2 regions of the Desulfuromonas svalbardensis genome follow, and region 1 is predicted to be linked to the other one. Evidence: riboswitches for the same ligand, from Rfam matches in the RefSeq annotation. Region 1 holds a riboswitch; the other holds the start of a gene.
What was found. A riboswitch is a leader RNA that binds a small molecule or an ion and turns the genes downstream of it on or off. The one in region 1 is predicted to bind thiamine pyrophosphate.
Positions count from the first base shown of each region.

Region 2: another riboswitch for thiamine pyrophosphate. It lies ahead of thiF (sulfur carrier protein ThiS adenylyltransferase ThiF); the one in region 1 lies ahead of thiD (bifunctional hydroxymethylpyrimidine kinase/phosphomethylpyrimidine kinase).

Region 1 is NZ_AP042416.1:1,439,433-1,442,849, forward strand. It holds gene thiD (bifunctional hydroxymethylpyrimidine kinase/phosphomethylpyrimidine kinase) at 1-1,472, opposite strand, end outside; TPP riboswitch at 1,521-1,623, opposite strand; gene ACZ5KY_RS06395 (EAL domain-containing protein) at 2,048-3,417, shown strand, end outside.
Region 2 is NZ_AP042416.1:126,005-129,421, reverse strand. It holds gene thiH (2-iminoacetate synthase ThiH) at 1-70, opposite strand, end outside; gene ACZ5KY_RS00645 (thiazole synthase) at 73-846, opposite strand; gene thiS (sulfur carrier protein ThiS) at 969-1,169, opposite strand; gene thiF (sulfur carrier protein ThiS adenylyltransferase ThiF) at 1,173-1,988, opposite strand; TPP riboswitch at 2,129-2,230, opposite strand; gene ACZ5KY_RS00630 (hypothetical protein) at 2,370-2,693, shown strand; gene ACZ5KY_RS00625 (diguanylate cyclase) at 2,641-3,417, opposite strand, start outside.

The sequences.
Region 1 (3,417 bases):
TCCTTGTTGGTTGCGGCCAGTTGCTGGCCGACATGGTTAAGTGAAGCGGTATAATGATTAATTGGTCCATGTCCTTGCCCTAGTTGGGGGGCGGTCATGATCGCGTGAGTGATAAACTGTTTGCCCTGTTCTACGGCACGATAGAGTGGTGTCCCTTGAGCTAATAGGGTGGCAATGACCGAAGCCGTGGTGCATCCTGTTCCGTGAGTGTGCGGTGTGTCAATGCGTTTGCCGCTGAAGTGGTAACATTCATCGCCCTGTAAAAGTAGGTCGATGGGGTCACCTTCGAGATGGCCACCTTTAAGAAGGACATTGCGTGCACCCATTGTTTGAAGTTGACGTGCCGCCTTCTCCATTGAGTCGAAATCGTTAATGGTGATCCCCGTTAACGCTTCGGCTTCAGGTACGTTCGGTGTCAAGAGATAGGCTTTGGGTAATAAGCGTTGGATGAAAGCATCAACCGCTGATTGTTGAAGCAGGTTCGAACCACCCTTGGCAATCATCACCGGGTCGATCACGCACAGTAGCGTGTCATCGGTTAAGGTGTCAGCGATGGTCTCGATGATCTCAGTACTGTATAGCATGCCTGTCTTGATGATGTCGGTGCCGATATCGCTGAGTACCGCTTGCAGTTGTTGTTGAATGAATTTTGCTGGAGGGGCGTGAATGGCACTGACGCCGAGGGTGTTTTGCGCCGTTAGGGCGGTGATGACACTGCTGCCGTAGCAACCGAGAAGGCTAATTGTCTTCAGGTCTGCTTGAATGCCTGCGCCGCCACTGCAATCTGAACCTGCAATGGTGAGAACACGCCCGTGGGAGCGTGGGTTGTTGATGTTAAACTGCAAGCTCATCTCTTTTGCTGCAACGCTTGGTTGCGGATCAGCCATAATAGCAGAGACGACGGCTGCGGCATTTGCTCCCGCACCGATCACATCAGCAAGTGCTGTGGTGGTAATGCCGCCGATGGCAACGATGGGCAGTTGAACGGCTGCGCGAATCGCTGTTAATCCAGCCAAACCAATGTGGACAGCATCGAGTTTTGTTCCAGTTGGGTAAACACTGCCGACGCCAATGTAGTCGGCACCCTGTTGCTCTGCAGTGGTTGCCATGTCAACGGTGCGGGTTGATACGCCGATAATGGCATTGTTACCAATAACCTGACGTGCGTCGGCAATGCTACCATCTTTTTGACCAAGGTGGACGCCGTCGGCACCGCAATCGCGAGCTAGTTCGACGTTATCATTAATGATGAACAGGGACTGATAGCGATGGCAGAGTTCACGCAAAATGATGGCCAATTGCAGTTTTTCGCTGCGATTACGAACCTTGTCGCGATATTGGACAATGCGTACACCGCCGCGCAAAGCCTGCTCAACATGGTTGGTCAGCTGTGCGGCATCGCGGTCATCGGTAATTAAATACACACCGTGAATCGCGCTTCGAGTTGTTTTCAAATCTAAAGTATGTGTCATAAATAAAAAACCACAGCCGGAATGGGTGCGGTCAAAACACCGGAATTGGTGTTTGTGTGGTCGCTTCCCTACGCCGGCATCATCCGGATCAGGTTCCAAGGGTCGCTCTATCAATTAGAGCTCTCAGTGCTTCACTCCCCCAGCAGCCATCTCTGTAAATAGTATTGAGTATGGTCGTGCGAGCCTAGTGGATTCGAAAACTCATGTCAATGTTCTTCTTGCAACAATTGGTTTGCCTTTGGTGTACTCAAGACCCTGTTTGGTTGTAGCTCTCGACAGTGGTAAGGGCAATTTTTAAATAAATGGTGCCATTTGAGTTTGATACTGAATGGGGAGGTTGTGTACTGAAAAATTATAAATTTAGCTCCTTTAATGAACTGACGGAGAAACTCATTGTCAATTATTGTTTTTGTGGTGTACTGTAATTGACGAATTTATTTATGTTTGGGTGCGGTGGGTGTTTGGCTGATGAAATAGTTTGAACCTTTTGTGCATACCTTAGTGGCTTTTTGGGTCATTTGAAAGAAAAAAACTGGTTGAAGGGGCAGCTTGTTGATGACTCTTCAGGGGGTATTTTGGAATACGCAGGCTTAGTAGAAAATAGTAATGACTTAATCCAAGTTGTCGGTTTTGATGGAGGTGTGATCTACGTTAACCGCATGTGGCGCGAGGTTCTCGGTTACGATGTGGCTGAGGTAGCGGGGTTGAATTTTTTTGATCTCCTTCACGAAGATTTTCACTGTGATTGTCAGTCGAGGATTCAGTTGCTACTTGAGGGGGGCAATGTTCCCTGTTTTGAAGCCCAGTTTAAGGCTAAAAATGGACATAAAGTGGTCGCCGAAGGAAGTATCTCGTTATATCTAGAAGGGGACAAGCCCAAGGGGATTCAGGGTTTCTTTCGTGATATTACCGTCCGTAAAGAGACTGAGTTAGCACTGCAAACGTCTGAATCGAGATTCCGCACGATTTTTGAATCATCTGTTGCCGGGATAGCAATGTTGGCTCCTGATGGCTTGTTTTTACAAGCGAATCCAGCTTTTTGTCAGTTTTTAGGTTACACTGAAAGTGAGCTTCTGCAACTTAAAATCACCGATATTACCCACCCCGATGATGTTGAAGAGACCCTCTCCCGACGAAATATTGCCTTAGCTAATAAATCACGGTCGATTGTCTGTGAAAAACGATATTTGTGCAAAGATGGTACGTTGTTTTGGGCACAGTTGTCATCAACGTGGTTCTTCGATGAACAAGGTCAACCTCTTTATACTGTTCCTGTTATTCAAAATATTACTCGACGTAAAGAGGCAGAATTTAAGATTCGTGAACTTGCTTATTACGATAGTCTGACTCGTTTGCCTAATCGCAGCCTGTTTAATGATCGCCTAGATCGGGCGCTGGCTAATGCTCATCGCCTTGAAAAACCTTTTGCGCTAATGTTTTTAGATTTGGATCGATTTAAAGGGGTTAACGATACGTTGGGCCATGCCGTTGGCGATGAGATGTTGTGTCAAGCGGCAGATCGCTTGCGTCATTGCTTGCGTGAAAATGATACGGTGGCTCGACTTGGCGGCGATGAATTTGTCGTGATCCTTTCTGGTTATAAAAGTGCTGACAACATGCCGCATATTGCGACAAAAATTCTTGAAGAGTTGTCGCGGCCCTTTGACCTGAATGTGCGTGAGGTGTTTAGCTCAACCAGTATTGGTATTGCTGTGTGCCCTGAGGATGGTACCAATCCAACGGATCTTCTTCGCCATGCCGACATGGCAATGTATGCAGCAAAGGATGCGGGGGGCAATACCTTCCGTTTCTATTCTGAAGAGATGAACGCCAAGGCTGTATCGCGCATGGATCTAGAGTCGAACTTGCGCCGTGCTTTGGATGAGAATGAATTTTTTGTTGAATACCAACCGCAAATTGATTTGGTGACCAATCAAATTGCTGG
Region 2 (3,417 bases), 1.3 Mb from region 1:
TGGTGGTATTTGCTATCTGCTCTTGGATCAGTTCAGCGGGATACTTTTGTATTTCGTCGGCGAAACTCATGATTATTTATCCCTCAAAAAGCCAGTAAGAGGGCTGGATGCTTCAGCTTGATTCTGTTGCTTTCCTAGTCCGGCAAGGTACGCTTCACGGCCTGCTTCAACCGCTTTTCCAAAAGCCGCTGCCATCATTGGAGGGTTGGCCGCAACAGCCATCGCTGTATTAATCATAACGGCATCGGCACCAAGCTCCATCGCTTCAGCAGCGTGAGATGGTGCACCTAATCCAGCATCAACGACCACGGGAACAATGGCTTGCTCAATAATGATGGCAACATTGTCACGGGTTTTTAAGCCCTTATTGGTGCCGATAGGAGCGCCAAGAGGCATCACCGTCGCCACACCAATTTCTTGAAGGCGTTTGGCTAGCACAGGATCGGCATTGATGTAGGGGAGAACAATAAACCCCTCTTTAACGAGAATCTCAGCAGCCTTTAAGGTCTCAATTGGGTCAGGTAAGAGGTAGTAAGGGTCGGGAGTTACTTCAAGCTTAATCCACGGCTCACATCCCGCAGCGCGTGAAAGTCGTGCAAGGCGGATCGCTTCTTCGGCATCGCGAGCACCACTGGTGTTGGGGAGTAATAAATATTTAGTGGGGTCAATATGGTTGAGGAGGTCATCTTGTTGGTCCTCAATGTTGACGCGTCGTAAAGCGACAGTAACAATTTCACCACCCGATGCAGCAATGGTTTCAGCCATTTGAGTATTCGAAGCAAACTTACCTGTGCCAACCATTAGGCGGGAGCGAAACGAGCGACCTGCGATGATTAAATCATCCATGATGTGAGCCTTTCTGTACCGAGTTTGTTCGCTCAGTATTTATTATCGTAAGTGTACACGGCAGAGAAACTTCTCTTAGCCAGTGTTTGTGTATGTAGCAATAGCGCGATTTCAGCGTCGATTTAGCCGCCGCCCACAAAGTTGACGATCTCGATGGTATCGCCCGCTTGTAATGTGATCGTCGCAAACTGTTCGCGTGATAAAATGTCGCGGTTGTATTCAATAGCAATACGTTTGTCATCTAAACCCATCTCATCGATTAATGTGGTGAGATTTGTGCCCGGATCAACGGTGCGGGTTTGACTATTGATGGTGATTTCCATAGTTTATTTCTCCTCAATCGGATCAATCCCCAGTAACAGGCGGATCACTGTATTTGCTTGATGGTGAGCTGCAATGCCAACGCGTGGCGCCATGAGTCCTGTCCCCGGTTGAACCGCAGTCGTTCCGTCGCCGCAGATGTAGAGGTTTCCCAGTGCGCGGCGTGTTGTAATGCTATTGCTCGGGCCGTAGCCAGCCATTCCCGATGCCGCTACCAGCGGTTTATGTGGAAATGTGCGTAACCAACATTGACTGAGCATTGCTTTTGCCTCGGGGCAATCAAAGGCCTCGACCATCACATTGGCTTCAGCAAACAGTGTGGGAATATTATCTTTATCGAGGGTGATGGTTTCACACTCAAGCGTGCTAAATGGGTTGATGCGTCGCAATGTTTCACTCAATGCATCCACTTTCGGTTGACCAATTTGGTCCAGAAAATAGTGTTGCCGATTGAGGTTCGATGGTTCGACGACGTCGTAATCGGCAATGATCAAGTGACCGACTCCGCAGCGCATAAGGGCGATGGCGATGGCCGAACCCAGGCCGCCAGCACCGGCAATTCCCACCGTGGCATTCTTGAGTGGTTGGTGGACTTCGGGGGTATGGCGAGCTAATAGCAGTGCTTCAAGTTCGTCAATATTAGGCTGTTTGCCGCGCTGAATCAGAACAATGCGCTCTGTGCCATCTAATGATTGATCACACGTGCTCGTGATACCGTTGCAGATGATGAGGTCGGCGTTGGGGGCAACGGTGTCGCGCACTTGAAATAAGCTGTAGTGATCAGGAAACTCACGCAATTTTTCGTTGACCATGATCTGCATAATTATTATCGATAGGCTTAAACGCTCAGCCTTAACCCTGTATCAGTGATTCAATGACTTGTGCTCTTTACCGTCGAGTGTCGTACTGATTTAGGTTGAATAGAAAAAGGTCGCGAAAGCGACCTTCGCTGGGATCACTCCCAGTTTCAGCGCCGCTTCCCTACGCCGGTATCATCCGGATCAGGTTCTAAGGGTCGTCCAATCGCTTGGACTCTCAGTAATAAACTCCCCTAGGGCATCAATGTAACAGATAAAAACTATCAGCCCCGCTTTAGGGAAGTCAACTTTTTTATCGGATTCACATTGATTTTTTTTGGTTCATCTGCTTATATCGGGGACTTTAACTCTCCCGTTATTTATAAACTAAGTTTAGGAGCAAAAATGAGTATTTCAGAACGATATCGCGAATTGGTTACTGAGGTGCAGAGCTTAATTAAGGCGTTACGTTGTGACGAGCAGAGTGATGCAACCGAACGTGTTTTTCGGGTGATAGATCAAGCTGTGGCAATTCTTGCTGAGCATGATGAAATGGTTGGCGAGATTCCAAGGATGAAAATTGAATCCGTGTTAAGCCCTGTGCTACTCGATTCGCATAATTTATTTGATCGCGCGCGGTTACTCCTTGAAGAGGATGAGTGCGATGATGAAGCCGCTAAGGTGTGGGCTGTTCAGAAGAAACTGTATCGCTTGCTGAATGAACTTTAGGCTCGACAGGCTCTTCTTGTTGATCCTCTGGCTGCCGCGAGTCAATGTAGCAGACTTTATTGCGGCCACTGTTTTTTGCTTGGTAGAGAGCTTGGTCAGCTGCTTGCAGCAGTTGATCGACGCTCTCAATTCCCGCCCCCGGATAGCCTGAGACACCAATGCTAACCGTGAGTTTCAGGTCACGAAGTTCACCACTAAATGCTAAGTTTTTAACCGCAACTCTTAGCCGTTCTGCGACCTCAAGTGCGCCATCTATTGGCGTATTAGGGAGCACGAGGGCGAATTCCTCCCCACCAAAGCGTGTGGCAACATCATACGGCCGCAAGTACTCTTTGAGTATCTTTGCTAATGTGACAAGAACCGTGTCACCGTTAAGGTGGCCAAAGGTATCGTTAATCAGTTTAAAATGATCAATGTCGAGCATTAGCAGGGTTAAGGTGTCTTGTGAGCGGCTATGGCGTTGAAACTCCTTGCCGAGTGTTTGCATCAATTTGCGACGGTTAAAAAGTCGTGTCAATGAGTCGGTGCTCGAAAGATTAAGTAGTAGACGATTGCTACGTTTGAGGTTGTCTTGCATGGTTTTCATTTTAAGTTGAACTTTAACGCGTGCGACCAGTTCACCGTTATCAAAAGGTAAAACGATATAATCACTCGCGCCCAACTCAAGCAGTTCAATTTTCTTTTGGGTGTTATTGTCCGAGGTGAGAATGACAACGGGGATATC